3 regions of the Chryseomicrobium palamuruense genome follow, and region 3 is predicted to be linked to each of the others. Evidence: riboswitches for the same ligand, from Rfam matches in the RefSeq annotation. Region 3 holds a riboswitch; each other region holds the start of a gene.
The links. Region 3 has a riboswitch for S-adenosylmethionine ahead of metA (homoserine O-acetyltransferase MetA). Riboswitches for the same ligand answer to the same signal wherever they lie in the genome.
Positions count from the first base shown of each region.

Region 1: it holds a riboswitch for S-adenosylmethionine, as region 3 does, so the genes downstream of both, ACFO0S_RS02610 (hypothetical protein) here and metA (homoserine O-acetyltransferase MetA) in region 3, are expected to answer to the same signal.
Region 2: it holds a riboswitch for S-adenosylmethionine, as region 3 does, so the genes downstream of both, metK (methionine adenosyltransferase) here and metA (homoserine O-acetyltransferase MetA) in region 3, are expected to answer to the same signal.

Region 1 covers NZ_JBHSEF010000009.1:221,623-223,890, reverse strand. The annotation lists gene ACFO0S_RS02615 (glycerate kinase) at 1-890, opposite strand, end outside; gene ACFO0S_RS02610 (hypothetical protein) at 903-1,184, opposite strand; SAM riboswitch class I at 1,261-1,362, opposite strand; gene ACFO0S_RS02605 (hypothetical protein) at 1,403-1,600, opposite strand; gene ACFO0S_RS02600 (general stress protein) at 1,634-2,047, opposite strand; gene ACFO0S_RS02595 (DUF2188 domain-containing protein) at 2,222-2,268, shown strand, end outside.
Region 2 covers NZ_JBHSEF010000026.1:12,535-14,802, forward strand. The annotation lists gene pckA (phosphoenolpyruvate carboxykinase (ATP)) at 1-405, opposite strand, end outside; SAM riboswitch class I at 595-717, shown strand; gene metK (methionine adenosyltransferase) at 942-2,138, shown strand.
Region 3 covers NZ_JBHSEF010000026.1:399,181-401,448, forward strand. The annotation lists gene ACFO0S_RS14385 (aminoglycoside phosphotransferase family protein) at 1-335, opposite strand, end outside; gene metA (homoserine O-acetyltransferase MetA) at 332-1,249, opposite strand; SAM riboswitch class I at 1,310-1,413, opposite strand; gene ACFO0S_RS14395 (hypothetical protein) at 1,468-1,851, opposite strand; gene ACFO0S_RS14400 (AI-2E family transporter) at 1,854-2,268, opposite strand, start outside.

The sequences.
Region 1 (2,268 bases), on a different contig from region 3:
TCCAGGCGTCCTTCTCCCGTCACCACATGCGTGACGCCAGAAAGAGAATTTTCCCATCCAGAACGCTTCAAAATGAAGTCGATTCCGTGGTACCACTTGGAGGGGAAGAACGCTTGGACAGCCCCACCAAGCCCTCCACCTGCTCCTGCACCCGGCCGGTCATGAAGGCGTAAGCCGGTATGAGATTCAATGACATCCGCTAGTCGTTTCAAAGCCGCTTCCACATCCTGTTTATCGTCAGGATGGACTCCTTTCGTCTCCCCGTAAAGAGCCGTCGCCCCGCCCGGACCTACATAAGGAATCTGAACGTCACTGACCACGGCAAACGTGCACTCTTGAATACGTGAATCAAATGCTGAATCATCGAGTCGTGCGAGGTCTTTTACCTGTAGAAGGTCTCCTGAGATCTCCTGACCATGTTCATTTATGAACTTCATACCGAGGGCACGAAGCATACCTGCGCCCCCGTCGTTTGTGGCACTGCTTCCGATGGCTAAAATAAAATTCCGATGCCCTTCATCGAGAGCCGCTTTAATTAATTGACCCGTCCCGTAAGTCGATGCGAGACGAGGATTCTGTTCTTCTTTCTTCACGTAGCTAAAACCTGAGGCTTGGGCCATCTCAATCACGCATGTATGGCGGGAGAGACCCGTTACTCCATAAGCCGCTTGAATCGATCTGCCGAGGGGATCTTCTACACGTGCTGTTTTATAGGTTCCTTTCGTTGCGTTCATCAATGCATCGAGTGTGCCTTCCCCGCCGTCCGCAATGGGGAATTCCACGACTTCCACAGTAGGGTCTGCAGATTGAATCCCTTGTGCGAGTGCACGTGTGGCTTGCTTGGACGTGAGTGTACCCTTCCATGCATCTGAGCTGACGATGATTTTCATTGAAGTTCCTCCCTAGAATAAGCGTTTGCTAGCTGGACCAAATAAATAAAAGTGCAAATTCTGTTTCTTCTCTTCTACACTTCGTGATAAGCGTTCAATTTCCTGCTCAAGAGCCGAAATTTCTTCACGCTCTTTGTCGATACGACTTCTTGAAATCTCTTCTCCAAGTTCCAAATACAGCAGCTGATTTTCTAAAGCTTTCATTTTTTGGTGACGTACCATTGCTCCCGCATAACTTTTTGGCTCCGTCTCTTTTAACTGTTGCAACTGTTGTTCAAGTGTTTGTTTTGACATGCAAAACAGCCTCCTTTTGAAATTTGCCAAACAAAAAACTCTTCCCGAGAGAGAAGAGTCGCATAAGCAATATTTCTCCTCATCGTTCAGGGGATACCTGTTGGATGGAGCACCTTACCTCATAGGCAGGTTGCTGAGACTTCGTAGGGCCAAATCCCTCCGTCTCTCTTGATAAGAAAAGAGTTTCTGTTTAGTTAGTGTAAGTATAGCATAGATGGTTACTTTGAGCGAATATCGTCTTTATCTGCCTTTTTGTGATTGTAGAGTTCATTTTCACCCTCGGTATCGGCTGGGTCTTCTCTATAAAAGAAGGGATCGCTGTCGATTTTTTCTTCTTCCGTCAATGACTTTTCATCACTTGGTAGTGGAATTTTCCCACTGTTGTTTTTCTCTTTCTCTTTTTCAAACTCATTCATTGCTTTATCCTCCTTTTCTTTGTCTCATTTATTTTAGTGTTCCCTCTCCTCTTCATCCGTAAACGGCGCATTAACTACATGTCGAATGGAATCATCCGTCGCTCCGAGATTTGCACCATTCACTCGGTCTGCAAATACAAAATAATGACCGGCATCAATTTCTGCTTCTGCGCGTTCCACTACATCTGATCCGAAACCCAGACGAAAAAGTACGTCTTGTACACGATCTTCTCCTCGAAAAAAAGAAACTGCAGAATCCCAGAAGGAGTTGTTTTCCGTCTGTATTTGTAAGGATGTATTTTCTTGAAGCCAGCTCACTTGGCGACCCGACTTTGCCAAAATGACGACTTCATCTTCTTTAAACCCGGCATCACGAAGCGCCAATAATCGATGTTTTAATTCTTCACCTGTCGTCAGGATCCAGTAATTGGCGGTTTTCGAAATCATTATGTTCTCCTCCTCTCGATGTGCTGTACGATGTACATCCTTTCCCATATTTTAAAGAATCTAAAACTCTTTTTTCAAAAATCAGGAAGTGATGCCTATGGCAAGTGAAATAGGAGAGTTAGTAGTTTAATTGAGAGAAACAAGGGAAAACTGAACCCTAAGGAGGCGATGTGTATGCCATGGACAAAATCAGACTACCCTGATTCCATGAAAAACTTAGA
Region 2 (2,268 bases), 390 kb from region 3:
ATGAGCAAAAAGATTATGCCATGCATATTCGTTAATCACTTGGATTGGAAGACGGGAGTCTTTATCCGCACCAGCAAATCCTTTAAATACGAATAACGCTTCTTTTTCTTGTAAGTATGCGGTTACTTTTTTATATAGGTTCGTAAATATGTCTTTTGAGATTGGACGGTTCACTGAACCCCAATCAATTTTGTCGCGAGAAATATCTTCATCGACCATATATTTATCTTCAGGAGAACGACCTGTGTATTTTCCTGTTTCCGCACGTAAAGCTCCAGTAGACGTCAACATGCCTTCTCCGCGTGAAGTTGCCTGTTCGACGAGCTCAGCTACAGAAAGTTGAGTGTGGACGTTGGCTCCACTTAATAAAGACTGGATTGCGCTTTTCGTATCGATTGATTGCATAGGGTAAGTACCATCCTTAAATAGATTTTCCGAAGCTACGGAATGCTAATATGTGAATTAGTATAACACATTAACCCAAATAGTCTACACTAATGACCCTGGGTCAATGACTTTTTTTGTGCAGCTTTTCACACAGTTTTTCGTTGACTTTCGACAAAGGAATGCGTATGATGAAAAATTGAACGGATACTCTTATCCCGAGCTGGTGGAGGGGTCAGGCCCTATGAAACCCGGCAACCTCAATAAGATAGAAAGCAACACTTATTGAAAGGTGCCCAACCTGAGACAGGGGATTTCCCTGATTGATAAGAGTGAAAGGTGCAAAGAAATCATCCTTTCCTCACGATGAGCGAAAGGATTTTATTATTTATGGACGCCTTCAACCATGTGCCAACCATTGTAGAAACGACTTTCATAGACGTTTTTGCATCTAAAATTCCAAAACAGCTTCAAGTATTTTAGGCTTGCCATGGGGAATGAGTACCGGTTCAATTCACGGAAGCAATTCCGCAGGATCAAGAAGGAGGAAATATATCATGACTCAACGTCGATTATTCACTTCGGAATCAGTAACAGAAGGCCATCCGGATAAAATCTGTGATCAAATCTCAGATGCTATCCTAGACGCAATCTTGGCTGAAGACCCGAATGCACGCGTCGCGTGTGAAACTACTGTCACAACAGGTCTTGTACTTGTCGCAGGAGAAATTACAACATCTGCTTATGTAGATATTCAAAAAACCGTTCGCGAAACGGTACGTGAAATTGGGTATACGCGTGCAAAGTTTGGTTTTGACGCAGATACATCGGCTGTCCTAACAGCAATCGATGAGCAATCTGTAGACATCGCAGCAGGAGTGGATCGTGCACTTGAAGCACGTGAAGGTTCTATGACGGATGCCGATATTGAAGCAATTGGTGCCGGAGACCAAGGTCTAATGTTCGGATTTGCATGTAATGAAACAGAAGAATTAATGCCACTTCCTATCAGCTTGGCACATAAATTGTCTCGTCGTCTATCGGAAGTACGTAAAAACGATACACTTGAGTACTTACGTCCTGACGGAAAGACACAAGTAACGGTTGAATACGATGAGAACGGCAAACCAGTTCGCGTGGATACCATCGTTATTTCCACACAACACGCACCAGAAGTGACACTTGAACAAATCCAATCAGACTTGAAAGAACACGTCATTAACGCTGTTGTTCCTGCTGAATGGATTGATGACAACACGAAATACTTCATCAACCCAACTGGCCGCTTCGTAATTGGTGGACCACAAGGAGATGCAGGTCTAACGGGACGCAAAATCATCGTCGATACGTACGGTGGATATGCGCGTCACGGTGGCGGTGCCTTCTCTGGTAAGGACGCAACGAAAGTTGACCGTTCGGCTGCTTACGCTGCGCGTTATGTAGCGAAGAATATCGTCGCGGCAGGCCTTGCGGATAAAGTGGAAGTCCAACTTGCATACGCAATTGGTGTAGCTCAACCGGTATCGATCTCTGTGGATACATTTGGGACGGGCAAAGCACTTGAAGCGGACATGGTTACTTGGATTCGTGAATTGTTTGATTTACGTCCAGCTGGCATCATCAAGATGCTTGACCTTCGCCGTCCAATCTACAAACAAACGGCTGCTTATGGTCACTTCGGTCGTACAGACATCGATGTACCATGGGAAAAAACAGACAAAGCTGCTGAGCTAAAAGTGAAAGCAGGCCTATAAGATAGATGAAGCCCACTCGAATTTGCTTCGAGTGGGCTTTGTTTTGCTTAAGATTATACTTATGCCACATCTAGTGTGGAAATGACTGTATGGCTAGTGCATCTAAATTCAGTAATAATTGGATACTGCC
Region 3 (2,268 bases):
TTGACATTCAAAGGCTCTCCAGGTGAAATACTCTCCATAATATAGTAGCCTTCAATCGAGTTGGCAGATACTAAAGATGCAATTGCGTCTTTAGGGAATGTTTGTAGCGCGAGTATCTCATTGTTGAAATCATATCCAGGAAGTCCGATTTTTAAGACGACAGATTCATCGCTTCTTAAAGCTCTTGCTACGTAATTATAGGACAAATTAGTGAAAGGCTGGACAGAGCTTATTCCTTCAACTGCTGTTATCTTTTGAATGCGTTCCGGTAAAGTTTCGAGCCACCTCTCCCCTCGTTCTCCAAAAGCCGCTTTAATTCTCTCGTTAAAATTCATTTAGTACTGCTCCATTCAAATGGGGTCTGCTGGTATACATAGTAGTTTAACCAGTTCGAAAACAACAGATGCGTATGCGCCCTCCATGTGTTTTGTGGAACATTCTTCGGGTTATCTTCAGGGAAATAGTTCTCCGGTACGGAACAAGGAATTCCTTTTGCCACATCTCGCTCATATTCATCTCGAAGTGTCGTCGCATCATATTCCAAGTGACCTGTCGCCATTATATGACGCTGATCCTTCGACTGGATCAAAAACACACCCGCTTCATCTGAAACCGCCACAGTTTCAAGTTCTGGCTGCTTCAAAATCTTGTCATACCCGACTGTTGTATGACGTGAATGTGGAGCTAAAAACGTATCGTTAAACCCTCTTACGAGTGGACTATGTGGTGTCAATAATTGATGCGGGTAAACACCTGAACATTTCTGAGGAAGTGCCTCTTTATCAATACCGAACTCATGATAAAGAACTGCCTGAGCACCCCAGCAAATCGATAATGTAGACGTTACATGTGTTTTTGCCCAAAATAACAAGGTGACGATTTCCGGCCAGTAGTCTACTTCTTCAAAAGACATCTGCTCGACTGGCGCCCCGGTGATGATCATGCCGTCAAAACGACGGTCCTGGATTTCCTCAAATACAGCATAAAACTGCTCCAGGTGACTGCTACTTACATTTTTCGGCTGGTAGCTTGTCATACGTAGAAAAGTCACATTGGTCTGTAAAGGTGTATTCCCGAGCAGACGAAGCAACTGGTGCTCGGTCTTTTCTTTTTCGGGCATTAAATTGACAATCAAGACTTCCAGTGGACGAATATCTTGGGTATGGGCACGGTCCGAGTCCATCACAAAGATGTTCTCTTCTTTTAATTTTTCAATAACAGGTAGATCTTTCGGTAGATTGATGGGCATTCTTCTTCACTCCTTTGAAATAAAAAACACTCGACCCATACAAGGGCAGAGTGTCGGTAAGCATTATCTTCCAAGTCAGCACTTGATGGAGGGAGCACCTTTCTGCTAGGCAGAGGTTGCTGAAGCGTCCTCGGGCCATGTCCCTCAGCTTCTCTTGATAATAAGTATTTAGTTTAGATGTTGCTGTCATTTTAGCACTTCACAATACAGCTGACAAGCTATTCTTCAATATCAAAAATTAGTTCGCTTTCATCTTCTTCGCTGCTTCCGTCAAAAAAGAGGGCAACGGTTTGAAGTGTTAAATGAGTTTCCTCTTCTCCTTCCGCCGGTAGCCAACGTTCATCCGGAATAATTTCAAATGGAATCATCTGTGTCCCTTTTGAGGCAACGGTTCCAACGAGTTCAAAAGATTGTTTCGTCAAAATTTCTTTCGTGTTTTTCTTACAAACTACAAGACGAAGAGTTTCTAATACATCATCACTCTCTACCCCTTCAATATAAATAGTACCTGAGAGATTGATCCCGTGTTCGATATTCGTATGGTCGACCACGGTTTCGATAGTGATGTTGTCTTTGGTAATTTTTGACTCAAAACTGTTCATACTTACTCCACCTTATTTGTTTTGGAAACATATTCGTAATGGTTATCCACGACCGGCTCATATCGATTATAGCGCATCTTAAAGAGATGGAAGAAGTGGGTAACGATTACTTTTACTATAGCATATCCAGGGATTCCGAGAATAACACCAGCTACTCCAAATAAGGCCCCTGAGGTGACCAACACAAAAATGATCGTAATCGGATGGATATGTAATGTTTTTCCCATAATCTGTGGTGAGATAAACTTCCCTTCCACAAGCTGGACAACCGTCCACACGGCAGCAAGTTTCAAAAGCATCCACGGAGACATGACAAGAGCGATGATAACCGCTGGAGTGATAGCGATAATCGGCCCAAGATAGGGAACGACGCTTGTGACCATTGCGATCGACCCTAGAAGTAGCGCATACGGCATC